Regions from separate parts of the Neobacillus sp. GCM10027624 genome, predicted to be linked through region 4. Evidence: riboswitches for the same ligand, from Rfam matches in the RefSeq annotation. Region 4 holds a riboswitch; each other region holds the start of a gene.
The links. Region 4 has a riboswitch for cobalamin ahead of ACFQZ9_RS10965 (ribonucleoside-diphosphate reductase subunit alpha). Riboswitches for the same ligand answer to the same signal wherever they lie in the genome.
Positions count from the first base shown of each region.

Region 1: linked by a shared signal. The riboswitch ahead of ACFQZ9_RS09470 (ABC transporter substrate-binding protein) and the one ahead of ACFQZ9_RS10965 (ribonucleoside-diphosphate reductase subunit alpha) in region 4 are both predicted to bind cobalamin.
Region 2: linked by a shared signal. The riboswitch ahead of metE (5-methyltetrahydropteroyltriglutamate--homocysteine S-methyltransferase) and the one ahead of ACFQZ9_RS10965 (ribonucleoside-diphosphate reductase subunit alpha) in region 4 are both predicted to bind cobalamin.
Region 3: linked by a shared signal. The riboswitch ahead of ACFQZ9_RS09440 (DUF4430 domain-containing protein) and the one ahead of ACFQZ9_RS10965 (ribonucleoside-diphosphate reductase subunit alpha) in region 4 are both predicted to bind cobalamin.

Region 1 is NZ_JBHTHD010000003.1:886,862-890,682, forward strand. It holds gene ACFQZ9_RS09455 (ABC transporter ATP-binding protein) at 1-613, shown strand, start outside; gene ACFQZ9_RS09460 (ECF transporter S component) at 592-1,284, shown strand; gene ACFQZ9_RS09465 (Dph6-related ATP pyrophosphatase) at 1,321-2,010, opposite strand; cobalamin riboswitch at 2,124-2,313, shown strand; gene ACFQZ9_RS09470 (ABC transporter substrate-binding protein) at 2,491-3,456, shown strand; gene ACFQZ9_RS09475 (FecCD family ABC transporter permease) at 3,422-3,821, shown strand, end outside.
Region 2 is NZ_JBHTHD010000010.1:68,337-72,157, reverse strand. It holds gene ACFQZ9_RS14795 (acyl-CoA thioesterase) at 1-108, opposite strand, end outside; gene metE (5-methyltetrahydropteroyltriglutamate--homocysteine S-methyltransferase) at 187-2,475, opposite strand; cobalamin riboswitch at 2,772-2,967, opposite strand; gene ACFQZ9_RS14785 (hypothetical protein) at 3,095-3,394, shown strand; gene ACFQZ9_RS14780 (small acid-soluble spore protein H) at 3,526-3,705, shown strand; gene ACFQZ9_RS14775 (bifunctional 2',3'-cyclic-nucleotide 2'-phosphodiesterase/3'-nucleotidase) at 3,759-3,821, opposite strand, start outside.
Region 3 is NZ_JBHTHD010000003.1:880,365-884,185, forward strand. It holds gene ACFQZ9_RS09430 (bifunctional 3,4-dihydroxy-2-butanone-4-phosphate synthase/GTP cyclohydrolase II) at 1-985, shown strand, start outside; gene ribH (6,7-dimethyl-8-ribityllumazine synthase) at 1,022-1,492, shown strand; cobalamin riboswitch at 1,616-1,803, shown strand; gene ACFQZ9_RS09440 (DUF4430 domain-containing protein) at 1,940-3,754, shown strand; gene ACFQZ9_RS09445 (DUF4430 domain-containing protein) at 3,813-3,821, shown strand, end outside.
Region 4 is NZ_JBHTHD010000006.1:94,181-98,001, forward strand. It holds gene ACFQZ9_RS10960 (phosphotransferase family protein) at 1-608, opposite strand, end outside; cobalamin riboswitch at 732-931, shown strand; gene ACFQZ9_RS10965 (ribonucleoside-diphosphate reductase subunit alpha) at 1,197-3,464, shown strand; gene ACFQZ9_RS10970 (hypothetical protein) at 3,540-3,821, shown strand, end outside.

The sequences.
Region 1 (3,821 bases), on a different contig from region 4:
ACCGGATAGTGGCAAGATTTTTTTCGAAACTAAACCCTTGAAAGCCTGGAAACAGAAAGAGATTTCAAAAAAAATTGGGTATTTACCACAAAATCCGAAGTTATTTTTCCTTCAGGATACAGTTCGGAAAGAAATGAATTACATCTTAGAACAGTGGGGATTCAAACATGATCAAGAAGTGCAGTCACTTTTAGGAGTATTGAAAATCACTGATTTGCTTGACAGTCATCCTTATGATCTAAGCGGTGGTGAGCTTCAAAAAGCAGCGCTCGCCTGTTTATTGTTAAGGAAGCCTGAGGTACTTTTCTTAGACGAACCCACAAAGGGGTTAGACCCGATTTCTAAAGAAAATTTGGCTAAAATCCTTACCGATTTGAATTTGCAAGGAATCACAATTCTAATGTCCACACATGATGTTGAGTTTGCAGCCCAACACGCTACAAAATGCGGAATGATGTTCCAAGGCAAAATTACTGCCGAGGGTACAGCGGAACAATTCTTTAAAGGGAATTTCTTTTATACAACAATGGTGCAAAGGCTGTTTCGCAACCTCCCTAATCAGCATGTGCTCACCATCCAGGAGGCACTGCAATGCGTACTACAAAGGTCTTAGCATTCGGTTCATTCCTGTGTTTCTTTTTTGGACTATTATTTTTAGCAGTAAAGTGGGACGATCATTATTTGGCAATGAGCTTTGCCATCTTACTTCTTTCCTTTGGGTTATTATTATTTCGATTTGAAAGACGAAAAGTGGAACCGAGGGAATTAGTATTGCTATCGGTTTTAGCCTCCATTGCGGCCGTAGGCAGAATTCCATTTGCTTCGATCCCAAGTGTACAGCCAACGACATTTGTGATTATGATGTCAGGCTTTGTTTTCGGCGCTGAAAGCGGCTTTATTATCGGGGCGGTTGCGGCCCTCGCCTCTAACATGATTCTCGGTCAAGGACCCTGGACACCCTGGCAGATGGCTGCATGGGGCCTTGTCGGATTGACGGCCGGACTTTTCCGAAAAACGAAGCTCATGAATTGGAAGTGGGGAAGAGTTTTGTTTGGTGTGGTCTGGGGGTTTTTATTTGGCTGGATTATGAACCTCTGGGGATTTCTCTCCTTTTCTCAATCGGGGACTACAATGACATTGAAGGCATTTCTTACTTATTTCGCTGGAAGTGCACTGTTTGATTTCATGCACGCTGTGTCGAATGTTTTCTTTCTTCTTGTTTTTGGTACTGGGTGGGTAAAAATTTTGCGCAGATTTAAGCGGAAATATGGTCTTCTTGAATAAAATTAATGGGCAAGCGGGTTCCGCTTGCCTTTGCATTTAATAAGGAACTAAATCGATAAAATAAAAACAATTTTGATTCGTATGAGGGTCGGTTTTTTCCGTAATCTCATTGGAAAGTTTAAAGTTAACCGGTTTCGAAAATAATGGTCCGTCAAAAACAAAGGTATGAAATTCTCCATTTTCGCCGCAATGATCCACTCCGTGTGGGAGATCCTGTAAAAATTTCTCGTCGATTACTCTGCCTGTAAAAGATGAATCCAAGCGATTCCCATTAACACAGGTTACAACAGTTTTAAACCCAGAATTTAAAAATTCAGCAATTAACCGTTTAGAATCTTCCCCCCAAACCGGAAAAATTGCATTGAGGGAGTGGTTCCTTACCATTTTTTCACGGTAATCTTTAATATCCTGAAGGTGAATATCCCCAAACATGATATCGGTGATTCCGTCCTTTACGATTTGTTGGAAGGCGTCCCCCATCCTTTGTTGATAGATTTCATTCGTCCGATTCTCGGGAAGATACACTTTTCTAAGCGGCAGCCCAAGAGAAAGTGCTTGCTGCTCTAATAATTTCTCCCGGACGCCATGTGCATTTGTCCGATAATCTTCCTCAGAAATAGTGGTTAATAACGAGTCAATCTCCCATTCGCCTGAACGAATCAAGCGATACAGGGCAAGTGTCGAATCTTTTCCACCACTAAAAGATACTACAATTCTTTTTTTCAAGCTATTTCACCTCTTTACTTAGGATAATAGGAATGTAAGATGAAAACAATGGAGATTTTTCCAAAATTATATACAAACTATTTTGTGATACTATATAATGAATCTATCATAAAAAATATAAAAAAGAATTAGGTGCTAAAATCTTTTAAAGATTTTAAGCTTAAAAGGGAAGTTGGTGCAAAACCAACGCGGTCCCGCCACTGTAAATGAGAGCAACCTATAAAATGTCACTGTCTTATTGATGGGAAGGCATAGGAAGCGATGATCATGAGCCAGGAAACCTGCCTAATTTCGAAGTGCGCCAAAAACCTACGAGGATAGGGAGGTGTGGAAGGATAGACTCCTTTTACTTTTCTAGAGTAATTGAATCTAATCAAACCAACATCTCCATTACAAGTGGGGATGTTTTTTTGTTTGGTGCAAAACCATATTTTTATTGATAAAAGAATCATCACAGACTTAAAAGCAGGAGGAAGAAACATGAAAAAATGGTATTCGCTTTTGTTAGCAATGATGTTAATCATAGGGGTATTAGCAGGTTGCGCTGAAAAACAGGATCAAGGAAAAGAAAACAAGAATGCAGCTGGTGAAAAGCAATCAGAACAAGTCGCTTTCCCGGTCACGATTAAAGATGCATTAGGGGATAAGGTTGTCATTGAAAAGAAGCCCGAAAGAATTGTCTCTCTCATTCCTAGTAATACAGAGATTGTTTATGCTCTAGGACTTGGAAAAGAAGTGGTTGGAGTTTCCGATTTTGATAATTACCCAGAAGAAGTAGCGAAAAAAGAAAAAGTGGGTGGTCAAGAGATAAATGTAGAAAAAATCATCTCTTTAAAGCCGAATTTAGTGTTAGCCCATGAATCCGCAGCAAATATTGAAAAAACAGCGCTGCAGCAATTAAGAGATGCAGGGATTAAGGTTTTAGTTGTAAAAAATGCCGATCATTTTGAGCAAGTGTATGACACCATTGACATGATTGGTAAAGCTACAGGAGAAACCGATAAAGCTCCTGTTTTGATAAAAGGCATGAAGGATAAGCTTGCATCCATTCAATCAAAAACCAAAGAAATTAAAGACAAGAAAAAAGTGCTAATTGAAGTATCACCGGCACCAGAAATCTATACAGCTGGAAAAAACACTTTTATGGATGAAATGCTGGGGATGATTAATGCGGATAATATCGCAAAAGATCAAAATGGCTGGGTGAAAATTGATGAAGAGGCCATGGTTAAACGAAATCCTGATGTGATTGTCACAACATATGGATATTATGTGAAAAATCCAGCTGCTAAAGTTTTAAAGCAAAAAGGCTGGGAAAATGTCAATGCTGTGAAAAATAAACAGGTTTTGGATGTGAATTCTGATAAAGTAAACCGCCCTGGTCCAAGGATTGTTGAAGGAGTAGAGGATCTTGCAAAGGCCATCTATCCGGAAGTTTTTAAATAATAAATATTTTGCCTACTTTACGGCAGGAGTTTTCATGATTTTTGCCGTTTTATTTGGAATTTCGACGGGTACGGTATCCGTTCCGATCCTTTCCATTATTAAAATCATTAGTTCAACACTTTTCGGAATCCATTATTTTGAGCAAGTGGACCCGATGTATCAGAGTATTGTCATGAACATAAGACTGCCCAGGGTAATCTTATCAGGATTAGTAGGAGCAGCACTAGCGATCAGCGGTGCTGCCTTTCAAGGTCTGCTTCGAAACCCATTAGCTGATCCTTATACATTAGGTGTATCATCCGGGGCATCACTTGGTGCCGTTTTGACATTATTTTTTCAATTTTCGCTTCCTGTTTTAGGCACAT
Region 2 (3,821 bases), on a different contig from region 4:
ATACGCAAGCACCTTCCCGCCAAAAATCGTATCCAAATGATTCGTATCCGGCGGAAAAACTAGACGCGTCTGAATCGTCCTTGAATTCTGTATCGGTAATTTTTCCAGGGTCACGAAAACCCCACCCCCTCATCATTCTTTCGATAGAATTCGGGTGGTGACAGGCACCGCCCGAATTTTGTCGAATCACTTAAACCATTCTAACACAGTCATTCGTTCACGGACCAAATGTGTGGCTTCTACCATATTTTTCAGGGATTGGATGGTTTCTTCGGTTCCTCTGGTTTTCAGGCCGCAGTCGGGGTTGATCCAGAATTGGGCTGGGTCAAGGGCTGCTAGGCCGCCGGCGATGACGTCGACAATTTCTTCACATGAAGGTATTCTTGGGCTATGTATGTCATATACCCCCAAGCCAATTCCTTTATGGTAGGCATGTTGATGGAATGTCGAGATTAGCTCTCCATGACTCCGTGAAGTTTCAATCGAAATGACATCCGCATCCAGTTGATCGATAGGTTCAATAAAATCATGAAAGTCACAATAACACATATGGGTATGAATTTGTGTCGTATCCGCTACCGTCGAGGTCGTTACCCGGAAAGCTTTTACCGCCCATTCTAAATAGTGTTCCCAAGCAGATTTCTTCAGTGGCAGCCCCTCGCGAAGTGCCGGTTCATCCACCTGAATCATGTTAATCCCTGCCGTCTCAAGGGCTTCCACTTCTTTTCTCAGCGCAAGAGCAATTTGAAAAGCAACCTCTGAGCGCTGCAGATCGTCGCGAACAAACGACCAATTCAGAATCGTGACAGGCCCTGTAATCATGCCCTTGACTGGTTTTTCCGTAAGCGACTGGGCATACACACTTTCTTTAACCGTCATCGGTTGCAAAAACTCCACATCACCGTAAATCACGGGCGGCTTCACACAACGCGAGCCATAGGATTGAACCCATCCGTTTTCCGTGAACGTAAATCCGCCTAATTTTTCTCCAAAAAACTCAACCATATCCGTGCGCTCGAATTCGCCATGAACGAGTACATCCAAGCCCATTTCTTCTTGGATTCCAATCCATTTCCCCATCTCCGCTTGAATATACGAATCATATTGTTCCGTCGACCATTCTCCCTTGCGCCATTTTCTCCGTGCTTGACGTACTTCCAAAGTTTGCGGAAAGCTTCCAATTGTCGTAGTCGGCAGCAGCGGCAGCTTCCAACACTTTTGTTTTTCGCGACGTTCTTCAAAGGTAGCAGCCCGCTCAACCTGCTGAGACCAGACGCGCGACACCTCTTCCTGAACTTCCTCACAGTTTCTTGCTGGGGATTGGTTCAAACGTTTGAGTGCCCCTTCGCTTAACGCGAACGCCTCACCTTTAATACCGTCACGAACACTTTCAACCAGACAGTGTACTTCCAATAACTTTTCATCCGCAAAAGCTAAAGCCTCTTTTATAACTGGGTCTAACTTCCCTTCATGCTGAATCGTAACTGGCACATGCAATAAGCTCGACGAAGGCTGCAACCATAATCGTTCCTGAGGGACAATCTTTTTGATCGCATCAACTAAATTTCTTTTTTCAGAAAGATGTGCACGCCAAATATTTCGACCATCAATCACCCCAGCAGCAAGGACTTTATCCTTTGGAAATCCAAACGTAGCGAGGGCCTGCAGATTCCTTTCCAAACCATGGACAAAATCCAGTCCAATCCCCGCAACCGGTAAATCGATAACGTCCTGATACCATTCAACCGCATCAAAATAGGTTTGCAGCATAATCCGCAGCTGTGGCGCAGCTTCCTGCAGTTGTTTGTAAATATAAGCAACAGTTTTCATTTCATCTTTTGTGATAGAGGTAACCAAAATTGGTTCATCTAGCTGTACCCATTCTACCCCCTCTTCCGCCAGCTCTTGTAAAATTTGTGCGTACAACGGGACAATCTGTAAAATAAGTGCAGGCAATTGTTTCGGCTCATATCCCTTTGATAGCTTTAAGAACGTGTAAGGTCCGACTAGGACTGACTTTCCATGAATTCCAAGTTTGTCCCGAGCTTCCCGGTAGGCTTGCAGCGGCCTATTTTCGGTTAAGGTAGGTATAACTTCCCCGAGCTCCGGAACAATGTAATGGTAATTCGTGTTAAACCATTTTGTCATTTCACAGGCGACCGCTTTTTCACTGCCGCGGGCCATTGCAAAATAGGTTGAAAGTGGAACGGGCCCTTGACCTTCATAACTATACCTTTTCGGCACGCAGCCAAACATTACGGCTAGGTCTAGCATATGATCATAAAAAGTAAAATCCCCGACAGGAATCCACTCGATTCCTAGATTTTTTTGCTTTTGCAGGTGGTGGAGGCGAATTTCTTCTATTTGCTTAAGAAACTCTGATTCTCCTAATTTCCCGGTCCAAAATCCTTCTAAAGCCTTTTTCCATTCACGTTTTTCCCCAATGCGCGGGTACCCTAGATTACTGCTTTTCATCTTAATTCCTCCTACTCTTTTTGAAAAATAACATAGTGTTCGCGCAGCGTTACTTATAGCCGACATTTTGACTCGCCTCGCACCTATTTCTGTCGCCTATCGACCTTTTCGGAGACACATTCCCCAGATCAGTGGGCCATTTTTGTCTTCAACCCCAGAAAGCTATTTTTTAAAAATAAAAAAAGGCATCTCTAACGTTCCAATAGAAAGTTAGAAATGCCTAATATCGATAGCGACATACGTCGCCCTGTTATCAGCAGCAGCCAATCTAACACCTCCCTATTTCCCGTAGGTCTTCAGCGTTGTCGAAACAGGCAGGTCTCCTGACTTAAGGATCATCACCAGCCGCATACCTTCCCAATCATCTCGATCAGTGGCAAAAAACTGCGTTGATTTCCCTTTTACAGTGGCGGGACCGTGTCGGACTTGCACCGAGCTTCCCTTTTCATCCTTGAAACCAAGCTTCAAGGAACCTGTTCCCACTTATTCAATTAAACAAGTACTCTACCATCATAATGCAAATCATCCAAAAATTGCAATTTTTAATGAGATTCTAATCCATGATTTTTCAGGTTTCTTAATATAATAAATCACTCTCGAATCAAGGAGGAAAATAAATATGGACAAGAGATTGCGGGAAATCCAGCAGCGGATTACACAGGAACACAAAGACCTCGGTAAGTTCGTACAGCATGTCCTTGACGAGTTCGACAAAAAAGCAGATGAACATCGCCGTCTGAGTTCCTCAAACGCCTTAGCCGGAATCAAAACCTCCGGAATCGCAGAAAAAGCCTTCTACGACACCGTAAACGAAACAAAAAAATGGGTCCTCGACGTCCTTGAACGCACCATCCAAGACTTCGAACACTCCGGTGACAAACACTGGAACAAAAACTTCAAAGACGGGGTCAGGGAGTAAATAGCTTTCGACAAAATTCGGGTGGTGACAGGCACCACTCGAATTTTGTCGAAACACCACACACCTACATAAATAGGCGTATATACTTTGTGATTAGGCGGATACTGTTAAAGGAAAAGGAGGTTCGATTGATGGACGCACAAAGAGCTCAAGATATTGCCAATTCAACTACGATGGCAAATGTTATGTATAACGGAACTCGGATTTATATCGAGCATGTTGACCAACAAAATGGCACTGCTACTATTCATCCTTTAGATCAGCCTAATCAAAAGCAAAGCGTTTCTGTATCAAGCCTAATGGAATCTTAATAAAAAAGTGCAAACTTCTAGAAGTTTGCACTTTTTTATTTTAAAGATCTCTCTTATTGCGTCAAATCCACCGAATACTTTGCAAATCCTCCATCGGATGGCCCAATATATTTAAT
Region 3 (3,821 bases), on a different contig from region 4:
CCCGATGGTATCGGTTAATACGGATTCACATGGTACAGCTTTTACGGTAAGTATCGACCATAAATTTTCAACAACTGGAATTTCTGCGTTCGAGCGTTCCGCAACGGTTTTAAGTTTGCTCGACCCAGAATCAAAACCTTCAGATTTTAAAAGACCTGGGCATGTTTTCCCGTTAATCGCCAAAAAAGGCGGGGTTTTAAGAAGAACTGGGCATACGGAGGCGGCAGTTGATTTAGCAACATTATGTGGGGCAAAGCCGGCAGGTGTGATTTGTGAGATTATGAACGAAGACGGCACAATGGCACGTGTTCCTCAACTACGAAAAATTGCTGATTCGTTAAATGTAAAATTAATTACGATTAAAGACTTGATTGAATATCGCAATAAAAAAGACCAACTTGTCAAACGTGAAGTGGAAATTAATTTGCCAACTGAATTTGGGAACTTTAAAGCGGTTGGTTATTCCAATCTTGTTGATAATAAAGAGCATGTTGCATTAGTAAAAGGGGAAATCGATCCTGAAAAACCGATTCTTGTCAGAGTTCATTCCGAGTGTTTAACGGGGGATGTTTTTGGTTCTTACCGATGTGATTGTGGTCCTCAGCTTCATGCGGCGTTGAGCCAAATTGACAAGGAAGGTAACGGAATCCTGTTATACATGCGTCAGGAAGGCCGCGGCATTGGTTTATTAAATAAACTAAGAGCGTATAAGCTTCAAGAAGAGGGATACGATACCGTTGAGGCAAATGAAAAGCTTGGTTTTGGAGCGGATCTCAGAGAATACGGGATTGGCGCACAAATATTGAGGGACCTTGGGGTTAAACAAATGCGTTTATTAACTAATAACCCTAGAAAAATTAAAGGTTTAAAAGGATATGACCTTGAGGTTGTCGAGCGTGTTCCGCTACAAATGGAAATGAGAAAAGAGAATGCGAACTACCTTCGAACAAAGCACGACAAATTGGGGCATCTTTTACATTATTAAGAAAGAAAAAAATAGGAAACAAATGGAGGAAGCAGCATGGGACATATTTTTGAAGGTAATTTAGTTGGATCAGGATTAAAGGTAGGAATCGTAGTAGGCCGTTTTAATGAGTTCATTACAAGTAAATTATTGGGCGGAGCACAGGATGCCTTGAAAAGACATGGTGTCAGTGAAACAGACGTGGATGTTGCCTGGGTGCCAGGTGCATTTGAAATCACGTTAATTGCGCAAAAAATGGCGGAAAGCAAAAAATACGATGCTGTTATCACACTAGGAACTGTTATTCGTGGTTCTACTCCACATTTTGATTATGTGTGTAACGAAGTGGCAAAGGGTGTTTCTGCTCTCAATTTAAAAACAGGGATTCCAGTTATTTTTGGTGTATTGACAACCGATTCAATTGAACAGGCGATTGAACGTGCCGGAACAAAGGCAGGAAACAAGGGATGGGATGCAGCTTCAGCAGCAATCGAAATGGCCAACCTTTGCAGAACAATTGAACAATAATAATCAAAAAAGGCAAACACACTCGTTTGCCTTTTTCATTTAATTTAAACAAAGGGAATGTTACTCTGTCATTTCAAAAATATATACAAATGATAAAAAATATATAATAATAGATTTATCATAAAAAAATAGAAAAAAACAGGTGCTAAAATTATTAAAAAGTTTAGCTTAAAAGGGAAGTTTGGTGTAAAACCAACGCGGTCCCGCCACTGTATATGGGAGCAACCTATAAAATGTCACTGTCAATGGATGGGAAGGCGTAGGAAGCGATGACCATGAGTCAGGAAACCTGCCTGTTTATACAACACCGGAACCTACGCGGATAGGAGAGTGTTAAGCGTTAAAACGTCTCCTTGCGTTTAAACTTAACATCATCTATATACTCTCCTCCTCAAATAGGGGGATTTTTTTATGGGGATTTAGCTAACTAGAAAGGGAGAGACAAACATGTTTGGCAAACGTAAAAATTTGTGGATGGCGATACTTCTGGTAATTGCCTTATTCACAGTAAACTTTCAAACACCAGTAATGGCTGCAGCAGCCGGAAACCAAGGAAGCATTACCGTCATTGGTACGGATGAGACAAACCCATTATTGGCAGAACAAACCGTTACATACGATGAAAAAGAAACGGCAGCACAAGTTTTAGAAAAGGTCGTTGGTGAAAAGAATGTTGAATATACCCATTATGATTTCGGTGATATGATTACAGGAATTAATGGGTTAAAGGCAGAGGGAACAAATTATTGGGCTTTTTATGTGAATGGAGTAAATGCACAGGTTGGTGCAAGTTCATATGTAGTACATGATGGAGACAAACTAAGTTTCCGATACACAGACTGGAATAAACCATCAAATAATGTAGCTCTTAAAGTAGTAGATAATCAGAAAAAAACAGTAAACGACCTTAAAGCTGTTTCAATTATTGGACAACCAACAGCATTACAGTTGCTGCAAGTGGCTTTGGGAGCTGATAAGGTTGGTTTAAAGGATACAGATTGGGGTAAAATGATTGTTTCTATCAATGGCTTGAAGGCAGAAGACCCTTATTACTGGGCATTTTATGTGAATGGTCAGATGGCTTCAGTTGGTGCTGAATCCTATCAACTTAAAGCAGGAGATCAAATCAGCTTTCAGTTAGAGTCATGGGAGACCCCAACAAATGGCGGGGATCAGGGAGATACCGCTCCGACAGACAAACCTGCTACAGGTGAAAAGAATCCAGTAGTTGGTACAGTTTCGAATGCAACGATCCAAAAAGCTGTTGGTTCGGTTAGTGAATATATTCAAAAACATGAAATAAACGAATGGGAAGCAATTGCCCTTAAACAAGCAGGAAAAACAATCCCTTCAACTTATTTAGATAAAGTAAAAAAAACGGTAAAGGAAGAAAAAGGTAACTTTCGAAGGATTACCGATACAGAAAGATATGTTCTCGGAATCTTAGCGGCCGGTGGAGACCCAACGAATGTAGAGGGCTATAATCTTGTTCAGGCAGTCTATAATGGTAATGTTACAAAACAAGGATTAAATGGTGTTGCGTTTGCACTCCTTTCATTAGATAGCAATCAATTTAAAATCCCAACTTCAGCAAAGTGGACAAGGGAAAAGCTTGTCAACCTTTTACTCCAAAAACAAAACAAAGATGGCGGTTGGGCATGGGATGAAAGCCCAACAAGTGATGTAGATTCAACTGGGATGGTATTGAATGCTCTTGCTCCCTACAAATCAGATAAAATTGTAAAAGAAAAAATTAATTCGGCTGTGAATTATTTATCAAAAGAATTTAAAGACGCTAAAATCGATAATAGTACATCCGCATCCCAAGTGGTGATTGCCTTATCTTCATTGGGAATTGATCCAACCGGGACTCTTTTTTCTACAGACCAAAACAGTCTGATGCAATATTTATTGTCATTCCAAAATAAAGATGGCGGTTTCGGCTGGAAAAAAGGGGATGCAACAGATGCCTATTCCACTGTTCAAGGTTTTCAGGCCGTTGTTGCTTATAAGCTGTATACCCAAGGAAAAGGGTCAATATATCATTTACAATTAATGCCGCAAAAAACTAAAACGGTTAACAAAGAAACCGAAAAAGCTGCAACTGCAGTAGAGCAAACAAAAAGTGTTGCGAACAGAAACAATCAGGGGCACCACCTACCGGATACAGCAACAAATTCAGTAAACATTTTGGTAGCAGGGTTGTTATTGATATTAATCGGCCTTGCACTTTACATGAGGAAAAAGAAAATAAATGCATAATTAATTTTAACCTCCCTCCTGTATTTTACGGGAGGGAGCATTTTAAGAGGGGGATATCATGCAGAAA
Region 4 (3,821 bases):
ACAAAAGCTGGCATGTTTTTAGGCAAATAAGCATGTTTTAAAATGATATAAGTTCGCGCAATATCTCCAATAGGGTTGCCGCAAGCTGCAGTCATCCAATCAATCACTTTAACTTGATTCTTGGAGACTAGTATATTGTCGGGGTGAAAGTCGCCATGGCAGACCTGATGACCTTCAGGCAGTTGTTTCAAAAAATCACAAATCGCTTGCTTTTCTTCTGGGGTTAATAAATTGGTGTGTTGAATATTTCTTGTGAGGTAAGTCGTTTGTTTCGGAAGGGCTGCGCCATCTTTTTTATGAATTTGCTGGTGTAATTGTGAAAAAAGTTTTGCCCTGCCTCGGATGGCAAAGGGATTCCTTGTAAGCTGTTTTGTCAGACTGTTTCCATTTATTTTTTCATAGATAATTGCTTTCTTACCATCTATTTCTGTTTTCCCATTTACGAGAGGGGAAGGCAGCTGTAAATCTTGAATCAATATATTAGATTGATATTCTTCATCTACTAGACTTTCCGGAATTTGCAGATCAAAAAGTTTGATGACCTCATTTTCTCCCCATTCATACACTTCCGCTGTGTTTCCACGCCCAATCAATTTCCCTAATGCCATGGATTATCACCTTATTTTTTTAGATAAATATTACCAATATATAGAAGCGAAAACAATTAAACTTGAAAAAATAATTCTATTACTATATATTGATTTTAATGAGAATTAAAACAACTACATATTGTGTTAGCCTTAAGTTAGGATGCCAAACGGCTTAAAAGGGAATCTGGTGAGAATCCAGAGCTGCCCCCGCAACTGTAAATGCAGACGAAATGAGCGATGACCACTGTATAAGTTTCTTGTGAAAACAGGTGCTTATACGGGAAGGGCTCAGAGTAGGGAGAAGCATGAGTCAGGAGACCTGTCCTAATTTGAGATGTTTCACTTCCTCGGGGATTGGGAGCTGGAACGGTGGCAAATTAGGTCAAGGAAGGCATGCTTTCTTGAATCCTCTTTTCTGTTGTCGTTTCATCCGCTCGAATCCGCCCCGAGCGGATTTTTTTATTGGCCAGTTTCAGCGCCTAGCCCCTCGAGGTTGCTTCGGCCCTGACGATGAAGTCAAAGAACGACTTCACCGTCAGGTCCTCCAGCACTTGTCGGGGCTGACCAAGGCGCTTACACTTTTCTATTTTTAGGAGGAATTTTTCAATGATCACGAAAGAATACGTTTTCGAGGTAATCCAGCAGGCAGCAGAGCAATATAGTCTTGATACTGCAGAACTCGTTCAAAAAATACAAGATGCACCGGAAAAAGAACAAACTCAGCAAGCTCTTATGTACGCTCTCAATCGGATTGCGATGGATCAGCCCAATTGGACATTTGTTGCTGCACGATTGTATTTGCAGGAATTATATAGGGAGGCAGCACGTAATCGTGGTTATTCACAGGAGGAACAATATGGTGACTTTTATCAGTTAATTAGGACTTTAACGGAAAAAGGGATCTATTCTAGTGAACTATTGGATTCTTATGGGCAGGGTGAGATCGAGCAGCTGGGCAGAGAAATCATACCTGAACGCGATCACTTGTTTAACTACATAGGATTATTTTTATTGGCCGATCGATATTTAGCCAAGGATTATGAGCGAAATTTGTATGAGCTTCCGCAGGAAAGGTTCATGGTCATTGCGATGACATTGATGCAAAAAGAGCAGCCCCACCGACGATTAGCTTTGGTCAAAGAAGCCTACTGGGCAATGAGCAATCTTTATATGACCGTGGCAACACCAACCTTGTCCAACGCGGGAAAAAGCTTTGGTCAGCTGTCTTCCTGTTTTATTGATACCGTTGACGATTCGCTTGATGGGATTTATTTAAACAATTGGGACAGTGCCAGATTAAGTAAGGATGGCGGCGGAATTGGAATTTACTTTGGCAAGGTGCGCGCCCTTGGCTCCGATATTAAAGGGTTTAAAGGCAATTCGTCAGGGGTTGTGCCGTGGATCCGGCTGATCAATGATACAGCGGTCAGCGTTGACCAGTTAGGCCAAAGGCAGGGGGCCATCGCGGTTTATCTCGATATTTTTCATAAGGATATTATGAATGGATTTCTTGATTTAAAGACAAATAATGGCGACGAGCGGCGCAAAGCTCATGATATTTTTACAGGAGTCGCGATCCCAGATTTATTTATGAAAAAGCTTGAAGAAGTCGACGAGAATGGTAGAAGTATTGGACAGTGGTGCACGTTCTGTCCGCATCAAGTGAAGCAGATAATGGGCTGGAAGGACGAGTTTGGCCAGCCTCTTGGCTTGGAGGATTTTTACGATGAGGAGGACAAGCTTTATTTCACCGAAAAATATGAGGAAGCTGTCCGGAATCCGCTTCTTCCGCGCAAAACTTATCGGGCAATGGAAATTATGGCCCGGATTATGGTCTCGCAGCTGGAAACCGGGACTCCTTATATGTTCTATCGAGATGAGGTGAACAGGCAAAATCCAAATAAGCACCTTCTTGGGGCGGGGCGAACTTCTATTTATTGCAGTAATTTGTGCACGGAAATTGCGCAAAACATGTCTGCCTCTAGGGTCGTTAATGAGCATGTTGATGAGGATGGAAATATTGTCATTGTCCGTAGACCTGGTGATTTCGTGGTTTGTAATCTATCGTCTATTAATCTGGCAAAGGCGGTGCCAGCGGATGTATTGGAACGGCTGATACCGATTCAGGTCCGGATGCTGGATAATGTGATTGATTTAAATACGATTGCGGTCGGGCAGGCTCAGCTAACGAACCAAAAGTTTCGTGGAATTGGGCTGGGGACCTTTGGATGGCACCACCTGCTAGCCTTGAAAAAACTTCATTGGGAATCGGAGGATGCGGTCGGGTTAGCTGATGAGCTATACGAGGAAATTGCTTATTACACGATTCGTTCTTCGGTTGAGCTTGCTAAAGAAAAAGGGGCCTACAGCAAGTTTGAGGGTTCGGAGTGGCAGACTGGTGCGTACTTTGAACGAAAAAAATATGTGAAGGATCGCTGGCTTTCATTGAAGCAGGAGGTTTCGAGGTTCGGGGTTCGCAATGGCTGGTTAATGGCGGTTGCTCCTAATTCTTCGACGGCTAAAATTGGCGGATCCACGGATGGAATTGATCCAATTTATTCTGTAGAGTACGCGGAGGAAAAGAAAAACTTTAAGTTCAAGGTAACGGCTCCAGATTTGGATCATGTGACGTATGAGTATTTCCGCCGGGCCCGGCATGACTTGGATCAGGTCTGGAGTATTAAGCAAAACGCTGCCCGCCAGCGCCATATCGACCAAGCGATCAGTTTTAATCTGTATGTTCGTCATGATATTAAGGCACGGGAGTTACTAAATCTTCATCTGGAGGCATGGAAGCAGGGGCTGAAAACTACTTATTATGTCCGGAGTACGTCTCAAGCTGAGATTGAGGAGTGCGAAGCGTGTCATAGCTAGGGGAAATAGACTTTTTTATACGGGTTAAGGACAAAATTGCTGGGAAGGCGAAGGAAAATGTCCTTCAAAAGCTAAATGAAGTACAAAATCAGCGGAGAGCCGAATGGAAACGTCCTTCAAAAGCCGAATGAAGGACAAAATCAGGCAAGAGACCGAGAAAATGTCCTTCAAAAGCCGAATGAAGGACAAAATTATACAAGAGACCGAGAAAATGTCCTTCAAAAGCCGAATGAAGGACAAAATTATACAAGAGACCGAGAAAATGTCCTTCAAAGGCCGAATGAAGGACAAAATCAGGCAAGAGACCGAGAAAATGTCCTTCAAAAGCCGAATGAAGGACAAAATTATACAAGAGAC